DNA from 3 places in the Streptomyces sp. NPDC058274 genome. Region 2 is predicted to be linked to each of the others. Evidence: riboswitches for the same ligand, from Rfam matches in the RefSeq annotation. Region 2 holds a riboswitch; each other region holds the start of a gene.
What was found. A riboswitch is a leader RNA that binds a small molecule or an ion and turns the genes downstream of it on or off. The one in region 2 is predicted to bind cobalamin.
Positions count from the first base shown of each region.

Region 1: another riboswitch for cobalamin. It lies ahead of ACFVYF_RS20935 (ribonucleoside-diphosphate reductase subunit alpha); the one in region 2 lies ahead of ACFVYF_RS19405 (CbtB-domain containing protein).
Region 3: another riboswitch for cobalamin. It lies ahead of ACFVYF_RS00355 (cobalamin biosynthesis protein); the one in region 2 lies ahead of ACFVYF_RS19405 (CbtB-domain containing protein).

Region 1 covers NZ_JBHVXW010000010.1:51,410-59,282, forward strand. Annotated here, with positions in the region: gene ACFVYF_RS20915 (cytochrome P450) at 1-102, shown strand, start outside; gene ACFVYF_RS20920 (helix-turn-helix domain-containing protein) at 127-1,092, opposite strand; gene ACFVYF_RS20925 (hypothetical protein) at 1,186-1,407, shown strand; gene ACFVYF_RS20930 (ribonucleotide-diphosphate reductase subunit beta) at 1,320-2,333, opposite strand; gene ACFVYF_RS20935 (ribonucleoside-diphosphate reductase subunit alpha) at 2,333-4,714, opposite strand; cobalamin riboswitch at 4,841-4,982, opposite strand; gene ACFVYF_RS20940 (GNAT family N-acetyltransferase) at 5,028-5,534, opposite strand; gene mctP (monocarboxylate uptake permease MctP) at 5,667-7,277, opposite strand; gene ACFVYF_RS20950 (DUF3311 domain-containing protein) at 7,274-7,537, opposite strand; gene ACFVYF_RS20955 (YbdD/YjiX family protein) at 7,642-7,851, opposite strand; gene ACFVYF_RS20960 (carbon starvation CstA family protein) at 7,826-7,873, opposite strand, start outside.
Region 2 covers NZ_JBHVXW010000009.1:3,325-11,197, forward strand. Annotated here, with positions in the region: partial or broken gene ACFVYF_RS19385 (2OG-Fe(II) oxygenase) at 66-754, opposite strand; gene ACFVYF_RS19390 (methylated-DNA--[protein]-cysteine S-methyltransferase) at 826-1,341, opposite strand; gene ACFVYF_RS19395 (four-helix bundle copper-binding protein) at 1,590-1,964, shown strand; gene ACFVYF_RS19400 (histidine phosphatase family protein) at 2,213-2,794, opposite strand; cobalamin riboswitch at 2,917-3,078, shown strand; gene ACFVYF_RS19405 (CbtB-domain containing protein) at 3,116-3,337, shown strand; gene ACFVYF_RS19410 (CbtA family protein) at 3,362-4,135, shown strand; gene ACFVYF_RS19415 (TetR/AcrR family transcriptional regulator C-terminal domain-containing protein) at 4,192-4,785, opposite strand; gene ACFVYF_RS19420 (acyl-CoA dehydrogenase family protein) at 5,042-6,220, shown strand; gene ACFVYF_RS19425 (endo-beta-N-acetylglucosaminidase H) at 6,496-7,419, shown strand; gene ACFVYF_RS19430 (GntR family transcriptional regulator) at 7,834-7,873, shown strand, end outside.
Region 3 covers NZ_JBHVXW010000001.1:68,296-76,168, reverse strand. Annotated here, with positions in the region: gene cobN (cobaltochelatase subunit CobN) at 1-3,368, opposite strand, end outside; gene ACFVYF_RS00360 (cobyric acid synthase) at 3,365-4,897, opposite strand; gene ACFVYF_RS00355 (cobalamin biosynthesis protein) at 4,894-5,844, opposite strand; cobalamin riboswitch at 5,944-6,087, opposite strand; gene ACFVYF_RS00350 (hypothetical protein) at 6,235-6,456, opposite strand; gene ACFVYF_RS00345 (anion permease) at 6,469-7,734, opposite strand.

The DNA.
Region 1 (7,873 bases), on a different contig from region 2:
CCGAAGTGGCGTCTGGAGAACCTGCCGGAGACCGACCGCAACACCAGGGTCGGCATCACGCTCCGACCCCGGCGGCTGCTGCTGAGGGCCGTGCCGCGCTGACCCCGCGCGCTTACCGGCGCACGGTCAGGCAGCCTGCGGGCCCCTGAACGTGCGCCGGTACGCCTGCGGGGTCGTCCCCAGGCTCCGGACGAACTGATGGCGCAGCGCGGCCGCGTTGCCGAACCCGGTGCGGCCCGCGATCGCGTCCATCGTCTCGTCCGACGCCTCCAGCAACTCCTGGGCCCGCAGCACCCGTTGCCGCAGGATCCAGCGGTAGGGCGTGGTGCCGGTCTCCTGCTGGAAGCGGCGCGCGAAGGTGCGCGGGGACATGTGGGCGCGGTCGGCGAGCTGTTCCACGGTCACCTCCTCGTCGAGGTGGCGCTCCATCCAGACGAGCACCTCGCCGACCGTGTCGCACTGCGAGCGGGGCAGCGGCCGCTCGATGTACTGGGCCTGTCCGCCGTCGCGGTGCGGCGGTACGACCATGCGGCGCGCGATGGTGTTGGCGACCTCGGGACCCTGCTCCTTGCGGACGATGTGGAGGCAGGCGTCGATTCCGGCGGCGGTGCCCGCCGAGGTGATGACGGGGTCCTCGTCGACGTACAGGACGTCCCGTTCGACGATCGCCCGCGGATGCCGGCGGGCGAGCTCGTCGGCGTGCTGCCAGTGCGCCGAGCACCGCCGTCCGTCGAGGAGCCCGGCCGCGCCGAGCACGAAGACGCCCGAGCAGACGCTGAGCACCCGGGCCTCGCGGCGCACGGCCCGGCGCAGGGCGTCGAGCAGCTCGGGCGGATAGCCGCGCCCGGCGTTGTCGCGCGCGGCCGGCACCACGACCAGGTCGGCCTCTTCGAGCCGGTCGAGGCCGTAGGGAGTGGAGACGGTGAACCCGGCGACATGGGTAGCGAGGGTCGGCCCCTCGGCCGAGGCCACCGCGAAGTCGTACACGGGCAGGCCCTCGTCGCTGCGGTCGAGGCCGAACACCTCGCAGACGACGCCGAGTTCGAAGGGATGCACTCCGTCGAGGAGAACCGCGGCCACGTTTTTCAGCATGCTGTCAGTGTGCCTCGGATGTGGCAGGAATTCGAGGGCCTACGGCAGTCCTGCCACTGACCCCGAGGGCCGATCGGCGCGACAGTGGTGTTCATGCAGACACTCATGAACACCACAGCCGCCCTGCTGACCGTCCTCGGGATCTTCGTGGTCCTGGCTCTCCCCGCGCTGCTCGGACTGCGCCGCGAAGCGCGGATCGACCGGGAGCTGAGGGCCGCCCAGGAGGGTCAGAACTCCTCGTCGAAGCCGACCGAGCCCTCCACCGCCACCTGGTACGCCGAGGGACGCCGCTCGAAGAAGTTGGTGAGCTCCTGAACCCCCTGGAGCTCCATGAAGGAGAAGGGGTTCTCGGAGCCGTACACCGGCGCGAAGCCGAGACGCGTCAGGCGCTGGTCCGCGACGCACTCCAGGTACTGGCGCATCGAGTCGGTGTTCATCCCCGGGAGGCCGTCACCGCACAGGTCGCGCGCGAACTGCAGCTCGGCCTCGACGGCCTCCCGCAGCATGTCGGTGACCTCCTCCTGAAGCCGGTCGTCGAAGAGTTCCGGCTCCTCCTTGCGGACGGTGTCGACGACCTCGAACGCGAAGGACATGTGCATCGTCTCGTCACGGAACACCCAGTTGGTGCCGGTCGCGAGGCCGTGCAGCAGACCCCGGCTGCGGAACCAGTAGACGTACGCGAAGGCGCCGTAGAAGAAGAGCCCCTCGATGCACGCGGCGAAGCAGATGAGGTTCAGCAGGAAGCGGCGCCGGTCGGCCTTGGTCTCGAGGCTGTCCAGCTTCTCCACCTCGTTGATCCACTTGAAGCAGAACTCGGCCTTCTCGCGGATGGACGGGATGTTCTCGACGGCGTCGAAGGCCGCCGCCCGGTCCTCGGGGTCGGGCAGATAGGTGTCGAGCAGCGTCAGATAGAACTGGACGTGCACGGCCTCCTCGAACAGCTGGCGCGAGAGATACAGCCGCGCCTCGGGCGAGTTGATGTGCTTGTAGAGCGTCAGCACCAGGTTGTTCGCCACGATCGAGTCGCCCGTCGCGAAGAACGCGACCAGCCGGCCGATCATGTGCTGCTCGCCCTGCGACAGCTTCGCCAGGTCGGCGACGTCCGAGTGGAGGTCGACCTCCTCGACGGTCCAGGTGTTCTTGATCGCGTCCCGGTAGCGCTCGTAGAAGTCCGGGTAGCGCATCGGACGCAGGGTCAGCTCGAAGCCCGGGTCGAGCAGGTTCTTGGTTTCGCTGGACATTACTGGCAGGCCTCGCAGGACTCGGGGTTCTCAAGGGAGCAGGCGACGGCGTCGGGGTCGGCGGCCTGCTGGACGGGGATGGTCTTCTCGGGCTGGGCCTGCGCCTGGGCGGCACGGGCGATCCGGGTCGCCGGGCGCGAGCGCAGGTAGTACGTCGTCTTCAGGCCCGACTTCCAGGCGTACGCGTACATCGAGGAGAGCTTGCCGATGGTCGGCGTCTCCAGGAACAGGTTCAGCGACTGGGCCTGGTCCAGGAACGGGGTGCGGGCGGCGGCCATGTCGATCAGGCCGCGCTGCGGGATCTCCCACGCCGTGCGGTAGAGGTCGCGGACGTCCTGCGGCACCCAGGTGAAACCCTGCACCGAGCCGCCCGACTCGCGCAGCGCCTCCCGGGTCTGCGCGTCCCACACGCCGAGCTTCTTCAGCTCGTCCACCAGGTAGGAGTTGACCTGGAGGAACTCGCCGGACAGCGTCTCGCGCTTGAACAGGTTGGAGACCTGCGGCTCGATGCACTCGTAGACGCCCGCGATGGAGGCGATGGTCGCGGTCGGTGCGATGGCGAGGAGCAGCGAGTTGCGCAGGCCCACCGCGGCGATGCGTTCCCGCAGGGCCGCCCAGCGCTCCGGCCAGTTCAGCTCGACGTCGAAGTGGTCGGGGTGCAGGACACCGCGGGCGGTACGGGTCTTCTCCCAGGCGGGCAGCGGGCCGTTGCGCTCGGCGAGGTCGGCGGAGGCCTCGTACGCGGCGAGCATCACGCGCTCGGCGATCCGGGTGGAGAGCGCACGGGCGGCGGGCGAGTCGAAGGGCAGCCGCAGCTTGAAGAAGACGTCCTGCAGACCCATCGCGCCGAGGCCCACCGGCCGCCACTTGGCGTTGGAACGGCCCGCCTGCTCGGTCGGGTAGAAGTTGATGTCGACGACCCGGTCGAGGAAGGTCACCGCGGTGCGCACGGTCGCGTCCAGCCGCTCCCAGTCGATGTCGCCGTCGACCACGAAGGCGCCCAGGTTGACCGACCCGAGGTTGCAGACGGCCGTCTCCCCGTCGTCCGTGACCTCCAGGATCTCGGTGCACAGGTTCGAGGAGTGCACGGTGTGGCCCGGCTCCGCGGTCTGGTTGGCCGTGCGGTTGGCGGCGTCCTTGAAGGTCATCCAGCCGTTGCCGGTCTGCGCGAGGGTGCGCATCATGCGGCCGTACAGATCGCGGGCCGGGATGGTCTTCTTGGCGAGCCCGGCTTCCTCCGCCCTGCGGTACGCGGCGTCGAACTCGTCGCCCCACAGGTCGACCAGCTCGGGCACGTCGGCGGGGGAGAAGAGCGACCAGACGCCGTTCGTGTCGACCCGGCGCATGAACTCGTCCGGGATCCAGTGCGCGAGGTTCAGGTTGTGCGTACGGCGGGCGTCCTCACCGGTGTTGTCGCGCAGCTCCAGGAACTCCTCGATGTCGGAGTGCCAGGTCTCCAGGTACACCGCGGCCGCGCCCTTGCGCCGGCCGCCCTGGTTCACCGCGGCCACCGAGGCGTCGAGGGTCTTCAGGAACGGGACGATGCCGTTGGAGTGCCCGTTCGTGCCGCGGATCAGCGAACCCCGGGAGCGGATCCGGGAGTACGACAGGCCGATGCCGCCGGCGTGCTTCGAGAGCCGGGCCACCTGGTGGTAGCGGTCGTAGATGGAGTCCAGCTCGTCCAGCGGGGAGTCGAGGAGGTAGCAGGACGACATCTGCGGGTGCCGCGTACCGGAGTTGAAGAGCGTGGGGGAGGACGGCAGATAGTCCAGGCGGCTCATCAGGGCGTAGAGAGCGGCGACTTCGTCGAGCGCGCGGGGCGTCTCGTCCTCGGCGAGACCGCTCGCCACCCGCAGCATGAAGTGCTGGGGCGTCTCGATGACCTGCCGGGTGATCGGATGCCGGAGCAGATAGCGGCTGTGCAGCGTACGCAGCCCGAAGTAGCCGAAGCGGTCGTCGCCTTCGAGGTCGATCAGCGCGTCCAGACGGGCCGCGTGCAGGCGTACGAACGCGGCCGTACGGTCGGCGATCAGACCCTCGCGGTGGCCCGTGGTGATGGACCCGGAGAACGACGTGACGCCCTGCGAGGCGGCCTCGGCGGCGATGCTGATCGTCAGCAGCCGGGCGGCCAGCCGCGAGTAGACGGGATCCTCGGAGATGAGTCCGGCGGCCGCCTCGGTGGCCAGCTCGCGCAGCTCCGCCTCATCGGCGCGGGCGGACCGGCCGCGCAGCGCGGCGGCTGCGACCCGGCCGGGGTCGGCGCCGGGGAGGTCGGCGGTGAGGCGGGTCAGGGTCCGCAGCAGTGCGGCACCCGGACCGTCCGTCTCCTCCGACGTCGCGGACGGTGTCGCGGTGGCCGGATCGGCTGGCGCGATGGTCACGTGGGGCTCTCCCTCGCTCGGCACGGGGCCTTGCGGAGGGCAGCGGAACACGCGACACCTTGCCGGTACGCGTGCGTCCACCGGCCCATTCCACGAGGCCCGGACGTCGTCGGCGCCCGGGCCGGCCGGCCGGGGCGCGCTGTCGGCAGGTCCTCGGACTGACCGAGCGCGCATACACGCACAAGTACACCGTTGCGGGACAGTTCCGGATTCACACCGGATTCCCCTGCGACGACAGCGAGCACGAGCATACATCTTGTGCCGGGCTGCGGTGGCACCCCCACATCTTGTGTCGCGCCGTTCGCAGAGCGTGTCAGAGCGTCAACTCATAGGTGAGCAGCAGGATGTCGTCGAGGTCCGGGATCGGGTTCCAGTCGCGCGCGGGACAGCGCGTGAAGCCGAGCCGTTCGTAGAGGCGGTGGGCGGCGTGCATGGTCCGCTGGGTGGAGAGCACGACGCGGACGCAGCCCTCGACTTCGCGTGCGCGGTCGACGCACGCGTGGACGAGGGCCGCGCCCGCGCCGCGCTCCCGGGCCTCCCGCGATACGGCGAGCATCCGCACCTCCGCCTCGCCCGGCCGCGCGATGTCGGCCATCGGCCCGCCGGCCGGCACGAAGGTCACTCCGCCGAGCACCCGGGCGCCCTCGACGGCGACGAGCACATCGGCCGCCGCCGCCCGCTTCGCCACGTCCCGCAGCTCCCCGAGGTACGCGTCGCTCTCCCCGAAATCGAGCAGACCGTCGCCCAGGTAGGCCTGGGCGGTGAGTTCCCCGACGGCTGTGTACTCCTCGGGCCGCGCCCGCCTGATGACGATGTCCATGCCGGGGAGTGTGCCGGACGGGCACGACGACGGGCCGCCGAATTTCTCTCGGCGGCCCGTCGAGGGGTACGAGAACCACGGACCGCTCTCGGGTACGAGAGCGGCGGCCCGTCGTCAGGTACGGGGGCCGGATCAGTGGGCCGTGCCCGCGGTGGCAGGCGGCAGTTCGACCTGCACACCCGTGTCGCCCGCGTCCGCCGTGTAGTCCTCCGGAGACGTCTCGTCGATGCCGTCCGGCGCCTTGAAGGCCCGCAGGGCGAAGGTGAGGACGACGGTCACCACGACGTTCATGACGAACGCCGTCAGACCGATGTAACCGATCTCGCCGAGGCCGGGGATCTCCTTCGAGCTGCCGCCGAAGTGCTTCTGCGTCGGCGACGCGACACCGTACGCGGCGAGCGTGCCGTACACCATGCCGACCGCCCAGCCCGCGAGGAGCGCCCAGCGGTGGAACCAGCGGGTGAACAGGCCGCCGACCAGGGCCGGGAAGGTCTGCAGGATCCAGATGCCGCCCAGCAGCTGGAAGTTGATCGCGACGGTCTTGTCCATGGTGAGGACGAAGACCAGCGCGCCCACCTTCACCAGCAGCGAGACCAGCTTGGAGACCTGGGTCTCCTGCTTCGGCGTCGCGTCCGGCTTGATGAAGTCCTTGTAGATGTTGCGGGTGAAGAGATTCGCGGCCGCGATCGACATGATGGCCGCCGGCACCAGCGCGCCGATGCCGATGGCCGCGAAGGCCACCCCCGCGAACCAGTCCGGGAACATGTTCTCGAACAGCTGCGGAATCGCCAGCTGCCCGTTGTCCACCTTCACCCCGGCCGCGATCGCCATGAACCCGAGCAGGCCCAGCAGGCCCAGCATCAGGGAGTACAGCGGCAGGATCGTGCTGTTGCGCCGGATCACCTCACGGCTGCGCGAGGACAGCGTCGCGGTGATCGAGTGCGGGTACATGAACAGCGCGAGGGCCGAGCCGAGCGCCAGCGTGGCGTAGGTCCACTGGCCGGCCTCGGCGGGCACCACTCCGCCCGCACCCGCCGTCGTGAACTTGTCGTTCGCCGCCTTGAAGATGTCGTCGAACCCGCCGAGCTTGATCGGGATGTAGATGATGGCCACCGCGATCACGATGTAGATCAGGGTGTCCTTCACGAACGCGATCAGCGCGGGGGCGCGCAGACCCGACGAGTACGTGTACGCGGCCAGCACGCCGAAGGCGATGAGCAGCGGCAGGTCCTTCACGAACCAGTTCGTGTTCTCGCCGCCGCCGACGCCCATCACGTCGAGGACCGCCTGGATGCCGACCAGCTGGAGCGCGATGTACGGCATCGTGGCGAGGATGCCGGTCACGGCCACCGCGAGCGACAGCCCCTTGGAGCCGAAGCGCCCGCGCACGAAGTCCGACGTGGTCACATAGCCGTGCTTGTGTGACACCGACCACAGCCGCGGCAGGAAGGTGAAGATCAGCGGGTAGATGAGGATGGTGTACGGCACCGCGAAGAAGCCGGCCGCGCCCGCCGCGTAGATGGCCGCGGGTACGGCGACGAAGGTGTACGCCGTGTAGAGGTCGCCGCCGAGCAGGAACCAGGTGACCCAGGTGCCGAACGACCGTCCGCCCAGGCCCCATTCGTCGAGCGTGTGCTCGTTGTCGGCCCGGCGCCAGCGCGCGGCCACGAAACCCAGGGCCGTGACGGCCAGGAAGAAGAAGATGAAGACGCCGAGGGCGACTCCGTTCACGCCGTCGTTCACTTCGACGCACCCCCGCCCTGCGACGTGCGGGCGCGCTGGTCACGCTGCCACAGCTTGTACGCGGTCATCGTCAGCGCCGTGGAGATGATCACCCACAGCATCTGGTACCAGTAGAAGAACGGGATGCCGATGAAGGTGGGATCGATCTTGGCGTACGAGCCGACCCACAGCATCGCCACGAACGGCGCCACGAGACAGAGGGCGATGACCACCCGCGCGGGGGTCACCACCGCTCTGTTCACTTCTGACTCTTCGGACATCTCGTGACTCCGTCCACTCTCTGATCACCTGTGTAACGCGCAGGCAATCTAGGCGACGGTGTCGGCCAAACGGAACCCCTGTCCGCATATCGGTCTTCGTGTCGTCAGCAGCAGCGGAACCCCTGCCGGGGATCGGCCTCCTGACGGGCCGTCCGTATCCGCTCGAAGTCGCGCCGCGACGGCACGGACGCGTCGGGGTGGTCCTTGCGGACGTGGATGACATAGCGGTCGTACGCGGACTCGTCCGTCAGTTCCCGTACGTACCAGCGCAGTCCGCGTCCGGCGCGGCTAATCGCGTGCAGCGCCGACCGCATCGCGCTCCGCCTCCTCCGCCTT
Region 2 (7,873 bases):
GTCGCGCGCAACCGGACCTTCGCACACGCCCCTCTGCGGCCCCTCGGCCGCCGGCCCGGGCCGGCTCAGGCGGCCTCGTGGAAGACCAGGCCCAGGGTGCGGCGGCGACCGGAACGCACGGTGCTGACGCCGTGGCGCATCGGGGCCACCGACCAGCCGCGCCGGGACGCTACGGGCCGGTCGCGGGTCGTGAAGACCAGCGCGTGCCCCTGCGGCAGAGTCGTGGACGAGCCCCGCGACTGGGCACGCGGGCGCTGCTCCGTCATGAGGAACTCGCCGCCGGTGAAGTCCACTCCGGGTGCGTCGAGGCCGATCACGACCTGGAGCGGGAACAGCATCTCGCCGAACACGTCGCGGTGCAGGGCGTTCCAGTCCCCGGGGCCGTAACGCAGCAGGATCTGCGCGGACTTGGTCTGTCCGGCGCCGTGGCACATCGCCACCCACTCCGGCAGGCTCCCGGGCCAGGGCGCGGGCTGCCCGAGCCTGGCCGCCCAGTCACGGGCGACCGGCAGCAGCCGCGGATAGAACGCCTCCCGCAACTCCCGTATCAGCTTGGGCAGTTCGTGGGTGAAGTAGCGGTACTGGCCGGAGCCGAAGCGATGGCGGGCCATGTCGACGGTCGTGCGGAAACGGTCGTCCTCGTCGTACAGAGCGGCCAGGGCGTGGCACTGGTCGCGGTGAGGATCCGGCCGGTGAGCGCGTGGCCGTACTCGTCGAGCTCCGCGGTGACCGCTGCCCAGTCCACGGCGGCCACGCGCCCCAGAGCCGCTTGTGCCGTGCCGGTGGAGTGGGTCGTGGCCGCCCGTGCCGTACGCGTGGAGTGAGTCACGGCGTACGGGCCTGGGCCGACTGCAGCTCCAGTTCGAGGAGCCGGCGCTTGGCGTCCAGGCCGCCCGCGTAACCGGTGAGCGCGCCGCCGGCGCCGATCACCCGGTGGCACGGACGCACGACCAGCAGCGGGTTGGCGCCGATGGCCGTGCCGACGGCACGAACCGCGGCCCGCGGGGCGCCGATCCGCGCGGCGATGTTCCCGTAGCTGAGTGTCGTCCCGTACGGAATGGTGTCCAGGGCTTTCCACACCCGCTGCCGGAAGTCACTGCCGCCGCCCGCGTACTCGATGTCGAAGCGGATCAGAGTGCCGTCGAAGTACCCGCGCAGCTGGGCGGCGATCTCGGTGAACGCGTCACGGTCCTCGGTCCAGCCGTTCTGCGCGACGGCGGCGTGCCGCTGTCCCGGCATCGACAGCGAGACGAGCGCCGTGCCGCCCTTCGCGGTCGCCGACTCCTCGCCCACCAGCAGCAGTTCACCCAGCGGGCTGTCGATCGTCGTGTGGAGCGTCATGAGTCCTGTCCCTTCGGGAGTACGCGGTTCAGGAGGCCCGGGCCGTTGTCTCCCCACGTCCACTGTGGGGCTTGCCGGCCGGAGGAACCGGCGGGATTCGGACGCCGTACTGCGCACGGACGACAGGGGGCCGCGGGGTACATCGGAGTCTGTCCGCCACGGGCACGCGAGCGTCGGTCGTCCGCGCCCGGACCCGCCCGATCGGGGGCGCCGGGTTTGACACGCCCCACCGCGGCTACCCGCTCCGCGTGACCACAACAACTTCCCAGGAGGAGCTCTTCCGGTTCCTGGAGGATCGTTTCACCTGCGCCCAGGCGTGTACCGACTGTGCACGGGCGTGCGCTTTGCGCGCGAGCCTCGCCGACCCGGACGGCCCCGAAGACCAGGAACGCGTCCGACGCAAGGGCATCCTGTGCGCGGAGGTGTGCGACGCGACGTGCCGCATGCTGTCCGAGCAGACGAGCCAGAACGAGGCCACGATCCGCGTCCAGTTGGAGTGGTGCCGGACGGTGTGCCTGGAGTGCGCCGAGGTCTTCGACGAGTACGCGGGCGGAGAGGACAGCGCCAAGGCCTGCCGCGAGTGCGCTCAGGCGTGCGCTGACTTCATGGCCACGCTGCGCTGAGGCCGGCCCGTCCGCGCGGGTAGGTCTGTGCAGATGCGTCCGTGCAGGTACGTCCGTGCAGGTACGTCCGTGCAGGTACGTGCGAAGGCGGCCCGCGCACGGTGTCGGGGTTCCTTCGCCGTACCCGGCCGGTCCGCGTAGGGCGTCGGGCTCAGCGGGTCCGCGTCGGCGTCGGGCTCGGCCGGTCCGCGTACGGCGTCGGGCTCAGCCGGGGTCCGCTACGGCGCGTCGGGCCGGCCCCGCCGTACTCAGCCGGCGTCCGGACCACCCAGCGGCCGTCCCGCCCGTACGTTCCAGCGGCCCGAGCGTCCGCTGAACTCCGTGGCCGTCAGCGGCGGCACGTCGATCCGCCAGAACGCCGGCTCGGGTGCGCCGAGGGCGCGTACCACCGCGGCCCGGACGACCTCCGGCTCCACCACGGCGACGCTCCGGCCCGTGAGCCGCGCGGCCGTCTCCAGCCAGCGGGCGATCCGGTCGCAGAAGTCCCGGACCGATTCGCCGTCGTGCGGCGCGGACTCCGGGTCCGTCAGCCAGCGGACCACCGCGTCCGGCTCCTTGGCACTCACCTCGTCCAGGGTCGCGCCACGCCAGCGGCCCACGTCGAGGCCGGCCAGCTCGGGCACCTCCTCGGCGGTGAGAGCGAGCGCGTCGGCGGTGTCACGGCAGCGCACGCCGGGGGAGACCCACCGTCGCTCCGCGCCCGGAACGGCGCCCGCCGCCGCCCGCGCGCGCTTGAGCCCGGCGGCGTCGACCGGGCAGCCGTCGTCGAAGCGGGCCTGGCGCAGCGCCTCGCTGGACGCCGCTGAGATCAAGATCACTCGACTTGTCATCGGCCTGTTCTCGCGTTCACGACGCGTCCCTTTCCTGCAGAAACCCGTACGCGGCAAGGGAGTTGGCGGCGTGTACGGCTGACGGGGGCGCAGAGTGTGCGCTCCGTGCGCCCTTGGCCGGGCCCCCGCTTCGCGGTACGGTCTCGACGATATTGACGACGGTTCGGCGGAAGTCCGGTGGAAGTCCGGCACGGTCGCGCCACTGTAAGCCCACAAGAGCCGCCCCCTCCAAGGGCGGCGAAGGTCGAGCAAGTCAGACCCGCGGCCGTCGTCCTGTGCACCACCAAGCCGGGACGCGAGTTCCCCAGGAGGTCCTGCCACATGGCGCAGTCCGTCGCTCAGCCGACTGTCACCCCCACCGCCGTACCCGCCAAGCTGCCGATCGGCGCGATCGTCCCCTGGGCGGTCTTCTTCGGCATCCTGATGCTGGTCCTGCTCTACTTCGTCGGCGCCGAACAGGGCGCCACCTCGGTCGTGTCCGGCGAGAACGTGCACGAGTGGGTCCACGACGCCCGCCACCTGCTCGGCTTCCCCTGCCACTGACGGCGCAAGGAAGCGTACGAGTCCATGAACTCCGCACTGGTCAGAAATCTTCTGGTGCGCGGCATGCTGGCGGGTCTCGCCGCCGGCCTGCTCGCCCTGGTCGTCGCCTACTTCCTCGGTGAGCCGCGCGTGGACACGGCGATCGCCTACGAGGAGGCGCACAGTCACGAGCACGGCATGGAGGCGGTCACCCGCACCATGCAGTCCACCGGCGGTCTCGCCACCGGCGTGCTCGTCTACGGGGTCGCGTTCGGCGGCATCGCCGCCCTCGCGTACTGCTTCGCGCTCGGCCGCATCGGGCGGTTCGGGCCGCGTGCGAGCGCGCTGCTCCTGTCGACGGCGGGCCTGCTCGCGGTCTACGTCGTGCCGTTCCTCAAGTACCCGGCCAACCCGCCGTCCGTCGGGGACCCCGACACCATCGGCAAGCGCACGACGCTGTACTTCCTGATGATGGTGCTCAGCGTGCTGCTGGCCGTGGCCACGGTGATCCTCGGCAAACGCCTGGCGCCCCGCCTCGGCAACTGGAACGCCACGCTGGTCGCGGGCGCGTTCTTCGTCCTCGCCGTCGGCCTCGCGTACGCCTTCCTGCCGGCGGTCGACGAGGTTCCGAAGGACTTCTCGGCCACCCTGCTGTGGCAGTTCCGGCTCGCGGCGCTGGCCATCCAGCTGACGCTGTGGACCGCCTTCGGGCTTGTCTTCGGTGAGTTGGCCCAGCGGCTGCTGACGCCGGCACCGGCCACCGCGGAAGCGCAGCAGCAGGAGAATGCCGCCGCGCCGGCGGCTTCCGCGGCGCCCTGAGCGCCGAGAGATCCGGGCGGGCTCCAGGCGAACCGGAGCCGGCCCGCTTTCGGCACCTAGGTCAGCCGCTCGAATCCGTCCAGCATCGCGGTGAGCCCGGTCTCGAACTGCTCGGCGGGGTTGTCCGCGGCTTCCCCGCCGGGGCGCAGCACCGCCAGGCTCAGCGCGTGCCCGACGGTGAACTCGCGCAGACAGCGAACGACGTGACCCGCGTGAGCGGACCCGAAGCCGGCCGCCCGGAGCCGCTCGGTCAGCCGTGCGCTCGCGTCGGCCGCCGCGCGTGAGCGGACCGGATGGGTCGCGAACACCGCGACGGCGTGCGGATGGCCGACCAGCGTGTCCCGCAACCGCCGGCAGTACCCCTCGGCCACCGCACGCCAGGTGCCGTCCCAGGGCAGCGAGTCGACGTCGAGCTCGTCGAAGAGCAGCTCGGCGACACCGTCGAACAGTGCTTCCTGGTCCTTGAAGTAGCGGTACGCGGCCATCGGGTCGACGCCGAGACCCGCACCGAGCTTGCGCATGGAGAAGGCGCGCAGGCCGTTGGCGTCGATCAGCGCCAGCGCCGCCGCCGCTATGTACGAGCGGCTCAGCGCCGGTCTGTGGGGAGGGGATGCCTGTCCGCTCCCGGTGTCGTGCTTGTCGGTCTTCATGAGGCGTGTCGTCCAGGATCGTCGTCGCGCCGCTGGTGCACTCCCCGGGAAACCGCTGATGGGTGGAGTGCCCCCCGGGGAACTTCTCGCATGCTACGTCCCGGGTGCCGATCAGGACATGCGCGGGGACGGTCCCCGAGGCGCCGCCGACGGTATCGACGCGTCATCGGCATTCCCAATTTCTGTAACGAGTTCTACTGTGTGCGCCGTCAAGTCCGGGTGGGACCGACCGGTCCACTGGGAGCCAGGAGGCGCCGTGCATCTCGAATACACGCCCGAGCAGCAGCAGCTGCGCACCGAACTGCGTGGCTACTTCGCCGAGTTGGTGCCGGACAACGCCTACGCCCGCTACTCCGACCCGGCGGCGCAGAAGCGCTTCTACCGCGACACCATCCGCCGGCTCGGCACGGACGGCTGGCTCGGCGTCGGCTGGCCCAAGGAGTACGGCGGGCGCGGCCTGAGCCCCATGGAACAGTTCATCTTCTTCGACGAGGCCGCCCAGGCCGTCGTACCGCTGCCGCTGATGGCCCTGAACACGGTCGGCCCCACGATCATGCGCTTCGGAACGGACGAGCAGAAGGCGTACTTCCTCCCGAAGATCCTCTCCGGTGAGATCGACTTCGCCATCGGCTACAGCGAGCCCGACGCGGGGACGGATCTGGCCGCGCTGAAGACCAAGGCCGTACGGGAGGGCGACGAGTACGTCGTCAACGGGCAGAAGATCTGGACGACGAACGGCGACACCGCCGACTGGGTCTGGCTCGCGGTCCGCACCGACCCCGACGCCCCGCCCCACAAGGGCATCACGATGCTGCTGGTCCCGACCGCCGACCCCGGATACTCGTGCACGCTCATCAACACCCTCGCCTCGCACGACACCACGGCGAGCTACTACGAGAACATCCGCGTCCCCGTCTCGCGCCGGGTCGGCGAGGAGAACAAGGGCTGGCGGCTGATCACCAACCAGCTCAACCACGAGCGCGTCACCCTCGCCGCGCACGGCACCATGGCGATCCGCGCCCTGCACGACGTGCAGCGCTGGGCGATGGAGACCAAGCTCGCCGACGGCCGCCGCGTCGTCGACCTCCCCTGGGTGCGCCGGCGCCTGGCGCAGACCCACACCAGGCTCGACGCGATGAAGCTCCTCAACTGGCAGATGGTGAACGCCGTCCAGGAGGGCACCCTCACCCCGCAGGACGCCTCGGCCGTCAAGGTGTACGGCTCCGAGGCGCGCCGGGACGCCTACGCCTGGCTGATGGAGATCGTCGCCGCGGCCGGTGTCCTGAAGGAGGGTTCGGCTGGCGCCGTCCTGCACGGCGAACTGGAACGCGGCTACCGCTCGGCGGTGATCTTCACCTTCGGCGGCGGCAACAACGAGATCCAGCGCGAGATCATCTCGTGGATCGGCCTGGGAATGCCCCGGGTGCGCCGGTAGGTGTGCTGTGACGAGCCAAGAATCCTCGATTCTTGGTGGGCACAAAAGAGGGATGAACGGGTTCTGCTGGGCGCAGGCCTGGGACAGTGCGGCAGCGCAGCGCTCGTGTAACTCCCTTGCCCGGGCTCAGGGTTACCGTGCGACGTGGGTGGGAGTCGTGAAGAGTTCTCGCATGGTTCTGGGGATCCGGTCACGGGAACGGAAAGATCGGGGGGCTCACTCGGCGCTTCCGAACAGGTCGGGCGCCGTTCCATCCGATGGGAGACCGATCAACGATGTTCACTCCGGTGCGCAGCAGAGTGCGGACGGCCGCGCTCGCGCTCTCGGCCGTTACGGCCCTCGTCTTCGGCGCGACCGCCACGACCGGCGCGGCAGCGGCCCCCGCTGCCGCCTCCGCAAAACAAGGACCGACCTCGGTGGCGTACGTCGAGGTGAACAACAACAGCATGCTGAACGTCGGTAAGTACACCCTCGCCAACGGCGGCGGCAACGTCTTCGACGTCGCCGTGATCTTCGCGGCGAACATCAACTACGACACGAGCGCCAAGGCGGCGACCCTGTACTTCAACGAGAACGTGAAACGCGTCCTCGACAACGCCGCCACGCAGATACGGCCGTTGCAGCAGAAGGGCATCAAGGTCGTCCTCTCGGTGCTCGGCAACCACCAGGGCGCGGGCTTCGCCAACTTCCCGTCCCAGCAGGCGGCTTCGACGTTCGCGAAACAACTGTCGGACACCGTGGCCAAGTACGGCCTGGACGGCATCGACTTCGACGACGAGTACGCCGAGTACGGCAACAACGGCACCGGCCAGCCCAACGCCAGCTCGTTCGTGTATCTGGTGTCGGCACTGCGCGCCAACATGCCCGGCAAGATCATCAGCCTCTACAACATCGGACCGGCCGCATCGCGCCTGTCCTACGGCGGTGTCGACATCACGTCCAAGTTCGACTACGCCTGGAACCCGTACTACGGCTCCTGGCAGGTCCCCGGCATCGCACTGCCCAAGTCGAAGCTGTCGCCCGCGGCCGTCGAGATCGGCGGGACCTCGCAGAGTACGGTCGCCAGCCTCGCCCGCCGCACGGTCAGTGAGGGGTACGGCGTCTATCTGACGTACAACCTCGACGGCGCCGATCGCAGCGCCGATGTCTCCGCGTTCACCAGGGAGCTGTACGGCAGTGACGCCCGCTACACGCCGTAGGCCGATCACGCTCCCCGGCATCCGGTGCCCCCTCGGGGCTTGCTGCATTCCGTAGCCGAGCCTCGGGCAAGCCGCGCCTTCGACAACGATGTCGGAGGCACGGCCGCCATAGGAGCCGTGCCCTGCGCTGTGCCAACTTGCCGGCAATCTCTCTGATTCCGTGCTCCGGCAGCTGAAGCCAGTCGGCATCGGCGCAGGTCACGAACGTCGCCCGAGGTGAACCAGCGATCTTCGGCACAGGGTTGGGGCGGGGATGCGCGGCGGGCTGTCGACGCCCTCGCGCGATCCGCTGGTCAGCGGCGCGGCCGTACACAACCGGCGGTCCTGTCACGAGGTGCGCCGCGGACCGCCCCGGCCCGTGGCTACACTTCGAGGGTGACAAAGGTGGCCTCGTCAGGGACGCGCGCGGACGAAGTGTTCCATGCTGTGCGAGCCGGTCTCCTGACGGCACAGT
Region 3 (7,873 bases), on a different contig from region 2:
CCCTTGTAGCCGTGCCGCCGCATCGCCGCCATCCAGCGGGGGTTGACGACCCGGGCGCGGAACACGCGGTGCGTCTCCTCGCCGAGGGTGCGGGTCTTCACCTGGTCGGGTGTGGCGGAGTCGCCGACGTACGCCTCGGGGCTCGTGCCCGTCAGATGGCGGACCATGGCGACCATGCCGCCGTGGTACTGGAAGTAGTCGTCCGCGTCGACGAGGTCGTGCTCGCGGGTGTCGACGTTCTTCGCCGCCACCGCGATGCGCTTGAACGCCGTCTCCATGTCACCGCGCGCGGCCCGGCCGTCGAGCCCGCGCCCGTAGGCGTAACCGCCCCACACCGCGTACACCTCGGCGAGGTCCGCGTCGGAGCGCCAGTTGCGCGCGTCGATCAGCGGCAGCAGACCCGCGCCGTACGCGCCCGGCTTGGAGCCGAAGATACGGGCCGTCGCGCGCCGCCGGTCGCCGTGTTCGGCGGTGTCCTCGTCGGCGTGCTTGCGGACGTAGTTGCGGTCGGCGGGCTCGTCCAGCTCGGCGACCGCCCGTACGGCATCGTCGAGCAGCCCGACGACGTGCGGGAACGCGTCCCGGAAGAAGCCGGAGATGCGGACCGTGACGTCAATGCGCGGCCGGCCCAGCTCGGCCGGCGGCACGATCTCGAAACCGGTCACCCGGCGCGAGGCGTCGTCCCACACCGGGCGGCAGCCGAGCAGCGCGAGGATCTCCGCGATGTCGTCGCCCTGGGTGCGCATGGCCGAGGTGCCCCACACCGTGAGGCCGACGGACGTCGGGTACGCGCCGGTGTCGCTCAGGTACCGCTGGATCAGCGAGTCCGCGAGCGACTGCCCGACCTCCCAACTCAGCCTGGACGGGATCGCCTTGGGGTCGACGGAGTAGAAGTTGCGGCCGGTCGGCAGGACGTTCACGAGCCCGCGGGTGGGGGAGCCCGACGGACCCGCCGGGATGTAACCGCCGTCAAGTGCCTTGAGGATGTGGGTGATCTCGTCCGTCGTCCGGGCCAGCCGGGGCACGACCTCACGGCACGCGAACTCCAGCACGGCGACGGCGTCCGGGAGTTCGACGCCCACCACCTCGCGGACGAGAGCGGGCACGGCCGCCGTGTCCCAGCCGCGTTCCTCCATGCCCTCCGCGAACCGGCGGCACAGCTGCTCGAGGAGGTCGATCGCGTCCGCGCCCGTCCGGGCGGGCCCCTCGACCAGCGAGGACAGCCCGTCCGGCACCTTCACCGGCGCACCGGGCTCGCCCAGCAACTCCTTCTCGACCAGCCCGAAGTGCTCGGCGAGGCAGGCCCGCAGACCGGGCAGCGCGTTCGCCGCGCCGCCCCACACCTGGGAGGCGCGCAGGACGGCCAGTACGAGATTGACCCGCGGCTCGGCCTCCGGGCCACCCCCGAGAATGTGCAGGCCGTCGCGGATCTGCACGTCCTTGATCTCGCACAGATAGCCGTCGATGTGCATGACGAACGAGTCGAAGTCGTCGTCGTCCGGCTGGTCGTCGACATGCAGGTCGTGGTGCAGCTCGGCCGCTTTGACCAGCGTCCAGATCTGCGCGCGGACGGCCGGGGCCTTCGTCGGGTCCAGGTCGGACACGAGCGCGTACTCGTCGAGGAGCTGCTCCAGCTTCGCCAGGTCGCCGTACGTGTCGGCGCGCGCCATCGGCGGTACGAGGTGGTCGACGACCGTGGCGTGCCCGCGGCGCTTGGCCTGGGTGCCCTCGCCGGGGTCGTTGACGATGAAGGGGTAGACCAAGGGGAGTTCACCGAGCACCGCGTCGGGCGCGCAGCCGCTGCTGAGGCCGAGTCCCTTGCCCGGCAGCCACTCCATCGTGCCGTGCTTGCCCATGTGGACGACCGCGTCGGCGCCGAACGAGTTCTCCAGCCACCGGTACGCCGCCATGTAGTGGTGCGACGGCGGCATGTCCGGGTCGTGGTAGATCGCGATCGGGTTCTCGCCGAAGCCGCGCGGCGGCTGGATCATCACGACGACGTTCCCGAACTGGAGGGAGGCCAGCACGATGTCGTCGCCGTCAATGTACAGATTGCCCGGCGGCTCGCCCCACGCCTCCAACATGCCGTTGCGCAGCTCGGGTTCGAGCTTTTCGAACCACGCCTGGTAGTCGGCCAGCGGCACGCGTGCGGGGGCCGACGCGAGCTGCTCCTCGGTGAGCCACTCGACGTCGTGGCCGCCCGCCGCGATGAGGCGGTGGATCAACTCGTCGCCGTTGTCCGGGTATTCGGTGAGGGCGTACCCGGCGCCCTTCAGCGCGTCGAGCACCCGTACCGCCGAGGCGGGCGTGTCCAGGCCCACCGCGTTGCCGACCCGGGAGTGCTTGGTCGGGTAGGCGGTGAAGACGAGCGCGAGTTTCTTCTCCGCGTTCGGCTTGTGCTTCAGCCGGGCGTGCCGCACGGCGATGCCGGCGACGCGCGCGGCCCGCTCGGGGTCGGCGACGTACACCGGGACATCGTCCGGGCCCTGCTCCTTGAAGGAGAAGGGGACGGTGATGAGCCGCCCGTCGAACTCCGGAATCGCCACCTGCATCGCCGCGTCCATGGGGGAGAGCGCGGCGTCCGACGCCTCCCACGCGGCGTGCGAGGAGGTCAGGCAGAGGCCTTGCAGGACCGGGATGTCGAGGTCGGCGAGCGCCCCGATGTCCCAGGCCTCCTCGTCACCGCCCGCCGACGCCTGCGAGGCGTGGGTGCCGCCCGCGGCGAGCACGGTGGCGACCAGCGCGTCGGCCTTCCCGAGGATCTCGTACAGACCGGAGTCGGCGCCGCGCAGCGAACCGCAGTACACGGCAAGGGCGTTGGCGCCCCGGGCCTCGATCGCGTCGCAGAGCGTGTCGACGAAGGCGGTGTTGCCGGACAGCTCGTGCGCCCGGTAGAAGAGCACGCCGACCGTCGGCCGGCCCTCGACGAACGGGCGCTCGCCGCTCACGCCGTACTCCGCCATCTTCCGCGGTTCTTCGAAGCCCTCGCCGGTCAGCAGCACGGTGTCCGAGAGGAAACGCGTCAGCTCGGTGAGGTTCTCCGGGCCGCCCTCCACGAGATAGCGCAGCGCCTCCGCGACGACACCGGCCGGTACCGACGACTCGGCCATCAACTCGGCGTCGGGGACGGCCTCTCCGCCCAGCAGCACGGTCGGGATGCCGGACGTCTTCAGGAAGGCGAGCCCGTCCTCCCAGGCCCGCTTGCCGCCGAGCAGTCGTACGACGGCGATGTCCGCCCCCGTGACGAGGGCGGGCAGCTCCTCCGCGACATCCACGCGGGTCGGATTGCCGATCCGGTACGCGGCGCCGGAGGCCCGGGCCGCCAGCAGATCCGTATCGGCGGTCGACAACAACAACACTGTGCTCATGCGGGCGCTCCCGGTGGAATGAAAGGCAGTCCTTGCGGCGCGCCCGACTCGATGAGCCGCCACAGCGCGTCCGTGTCCGCGTGTTCCTCGATCAGATCGCCGAGCCGGTCCAGCTGCTCCTCGCGCAGCGCCGCGAACGACGTGTCGGCGGCCGGCACGAAGCGACGCCCCGCGGCGGCCGCCACCTCGCGCAGAAAGGCACGCCGGAACCCGTCCGACTCCAACGAGCCGTGCCAGTGCGTACCCCAGACGGCGCCGACCCGGCAGCCGTCCAAGCTGTGCCCATTGTCATCAGAGATGAACGCTTCTCCGCCGGTCACTTCGGCGACCCCGTGGTGGATCTCGTATCCCTCGACGGCTTCGCCGAGCGCCTCCCCGACGGGCCGGGTCAGCGTCTTCTCCCGCGCGAACCGCACCCGTACCGGCAGCAGTCCGAGTCCGTCGACGTGTCCCGCCCGCGACTCGACCTCGTCCTCGATGTGCTCGCCGAGGACCTGGAAGCCGCCGCAGATCCCGAGCACCGGCCGCCCCTCGGCGGCCCGTCGCGCGACCGCGTCGGCGAGCCCGCGCTCCCGCAGCCACTCCAGCGCCTTCACCGTCCCCCGGGTCCCCGGGAGGACGACGAGGTCCGCGTCGGCCAGTTCCTCGGCCCGGTCCACGAACCGCACGACGACACCCGGCTCGGCGGCCAGCGCGTCCACGTCCGTGAAGTTGGACATCAGCGGGACCGCGCAGACGGCGACGCGCAGCACGTCCTCGCCGACCGGGGGAGCCACGACGGACTCGCGCACGGTCCCGCGCAGCGACACCCGCAGCCCGTCCTCCTCATCGATCCCCAGACCGTGCCGGAACGGCAGCACGCCGTACGAGGGCCGTCCGGTGAGGCCGTGGAGCATGTCGAGCCCCGGTTCCAGCAGGGAGACGTCACCGCGGAACTTGTTGACCAGGAACCCGGCGACGAGCTCCTGGTCCGCGCGGCTCAGCAGCGCGACCGTCCCGAAGAAGGACGCGAAGACGCCCCCACGGTCGATGTCCCCGACCACGAGCACGGGCAGCCGCGCGTTCCGCGCGATCCCCATGTTCACGATGTCGGTCCGCCGCAGATTGATCTCGGCCGGGCTGCCGGCTCCTTCACAGATCACCGCGTCATACGTGCCCCGCAACGCGGCCAGACAGTCGAGGACGGTCCCGAGCAACGCCTCCTGGCGTCCGCCGTGGTAGCCGCCCGCACTCATCTCGCCCACCGGCCTGCCCATCAGCACCACTTGGCTGCTGCGGTCACTGCCCGGCTTCAGCAGCACGGGGTTCATCTGCGCGGTGGGCTCCACCCGGGCGGCCTGGGCCTGCATGGCCTGGGCCCGCCCGATCTCGGCGCCCTCGCGCGTGACGAACGAGTTCAGGGACATGTTCTGCGCCTTGAAGGGCGCGACCTTCACCCCCTGGCGCACCAGCCACCGGCAGATCCCGGCGGTCACGACGCTCTTGCCGGCGTCGGAGGTCGTGCCGGCGATCAGCAGTCCGCCGCTCATGACGCGGCCCCCCTCTTGCTCCTGAACAGCAGCCGTCCGGCGGCACACACGCCCAGCGCGAGCGCGCTCACCCGCCGCGACAGCCGGACGGCCCGCTCGATGTCAGCGACCTCGACGGCCCGTCCGGTCTCGTTGAGGACGGGCCGGTGCTCGACCCGGCCCCCGTACGAGAGGGTGCCGCCGAGCCGCACGCCGAGCGCGCCCGCGAACGAGGCCTCGACGGGACCGGCGTTCGGGCTGGGATGCCGGCCGGCGTCGCCGCGCCAGGCGCGGACGGCGCCGCGCGGGTCGCTGCCCGCGACGGCGGCGAGTACGGCGGTCAGCCGGGCCCCGGGCCACCCCATGACGTCGTCGAGCCGCGCCGAAGCCCAGCCGTAGCGGCGGTACTTGGCGGACTTGTGCCCGACCATGGCGTCCAGCGTGTTGACGGCCCGGAAGCCGGCCAGCCCGGGCACGCCGGCCACGGCGCCCCACACGAGCGCTCCCACCACGGCGTCGGAGGTGTTCTCGGCGACGGACTCGACGACGGCACGCGCGATCCCGTCCGCGTCGAGTGCCTGAGGATCCCGCCCGCACAGATGCGGCAGCCGCTCCCGGGCCACCTCGATGTCCCCGGCCGCCAGCGCACCGCCGATCGCCCGGGCCTCCCGGGCGAGGGAGGTTCCGCCCACGACGGCCCAGGTGGCGGTGGCGGTCAGCGCGAGGGAGGTGGCACCGGAGCTGCGCAGGGAACGGCTCGCGAGGGCGGCGAGCCCGGCAACGCCACCCGCGCAGACGGCGGTGTGCAGTGCGCCCCACCCGCGGTGGTCGCGCCACAACGTCCGCTCCACAGCACCCGCGGCCTGCCCGAAGACGGCGACCGGGTGCCCGCGGCGGGGATCGCCGAGGAGCAGGTCACCGAGGAGGCCGGCGGCGGTGCCGTACGCGAAGACGCGATCGGCACGCATCGGTTCAGCCGACCGGAACGTCGGCTTGGACCGGGGTACTCAACGCACTGGGGCAGCCGCGCATGGCGATATGTCCTCACTCAGGGTGTCCGCGCCCTGGTTCGACGAGACCGGCGGTGAGAGTTCCTGGCTCCCGGGGATGTTCTTCCCCGGTGACAGTGGCGGGACCGCGCCGGATTCGCACCGGCTTCCTCTCCTGCCGCCGTACTTGGCTCCGGCAGTCCACCACGGGGTGAGAACACCCGTCAACTTGCTGTTGACCTGCGAAGGGAGAGTGTGCGAAGGCCCACACGCACGTGGGGTGCGGGACGTCGATCCGTCCCGCACCCCACGTCAAGTGATGCGCTTTTCGCCGGTTTTGAGTACCCGGCTCCCGACTCCTGCCGGGTGTCAGGCGACGATCAGATAGATGCCGTACGCCACCGCCGCCGCGCAGGCGGCGAAGCAGGCGTACGCGCCGGTGACCGCGACGGCGGCCGAACCGCCCTGTGCCGAGGCGGACTCGCGCTTCGCGAGGCCGACGACGCCCAGGGTGAAGAGGCCGACGAGGGTCACGGTGGCCACGAGGCTGACTCCGAAGACGGAGCCGAGAGCTGCCCAGTCGATGTGCATGCTGTTCGTTCCTTAGACCGTGGCCGGGCGGGTGGGCTCGGCGGAGGGGCCGGGGTCCGGCGCCGGGATGGTCGTCTTCAGTTCGGCGTCGAGGTCGGCGCCGAGCGTGGTGATCGGGCCCGCCGGGGGCGGGGTGACAGCGATGATCGCGGTGGTGACGACGCCCGCGGGCTCGGCGTCGACGTCGTTCACGTTGTCGATGGTGACCGGCTTGCGGCGGGACAGCGTCCAGATGACACCGGCTCCGGTCAGGAGCAGCGCCCCCGTGACGACGATGCCCCAGGTGCCCTGCCGGGTGAGGAACTCGGCGCCGGCGCCGACGAGCCCGGCGGCCGGCAGCGTCAGACCCCAGGCGACGAACATGCGGGTCGCGGTCGACCAGCGGACGACACCGCCCTTGCGGCCGAGGCCGGCGCCCATCACCGCGCCGGAGCAGGACTGGGTGGTGGAGAGCGAGAAGCCCAGGTGCGAGGAGGCCAGGATGACCGTGGCCGCGCTGGTCTGGGCGGCGAAGCCCTGCTGCGGGGCGAGGTCGGTGAGGCCCTTGCCCATCGTGCGGATGATGCGCCAGCCGCCCAGGTAGGTGCCGAGCGCGATGGCCATACCGGCCGAGACGATGACCCAGGTGGGCGGGTTGGAGTCCGGGGCGATCACACCGCCGGTGACCAGGGCGAGGGTGATGATGCCCATGGTCTTCTGCGCGTCGTTGGTGCCGTGGGCCAGCGAGACCAGGCCCGCGGAGGCGATCTGGCCGGCGCGGTAGCCCTTCGCGGTCGCCTTCTGGTCGGCGCGACGGCCGATGACGTACGACAGGCGCGTGGCCAGCAGTGCGGCCAGGCCGGCCACCAGGGGAGCGGCGACCGCGGGGATCAGGACTTTGGTGATGACGGTCGAGCCGTTCACCGACGACCAGCCGGCCGACATGACCGCGGCGCCGATGAGGCCGCCGAAGAGTGCGTGGGAGGAACTGGAGGGCAGACCCAGGAGCCAGGTCAGCAGATTCCAGAGGATGGCGCCGACGAGCGCCGCGAAGATCACCTCGGTGCGAATGCCCTCTTCGTTGATGATGCCGCCGGAGATCGTCTTGGCGACCTCCACGGAGAGGAAAGCACCGACCAGGTTCAGCACGGCGGACATGGCCACCGCCGTCTTGGGCTTCAGAGCGCCGGTCGAGATGGTCGTCGCCATCGCGTTGGCAGTGTCGTGGAAACCGTTCGTGAAATCGAACACGAGAGCGGTGACGATCACGATCCCGAGGAGAAGCGTGATGTGTTCCATTTACCCAGGCTTCTGTTTGACGTCAGTGGCACAAGGACCGTAGGCAACCTGGGTGAACGGAAGATGAACTGGGGCGGGCGGTGGAGTGACCCAATCGGCGTGTCGCCATTCCACTTGTGTCGAAGCGGCGGCTCGTGTG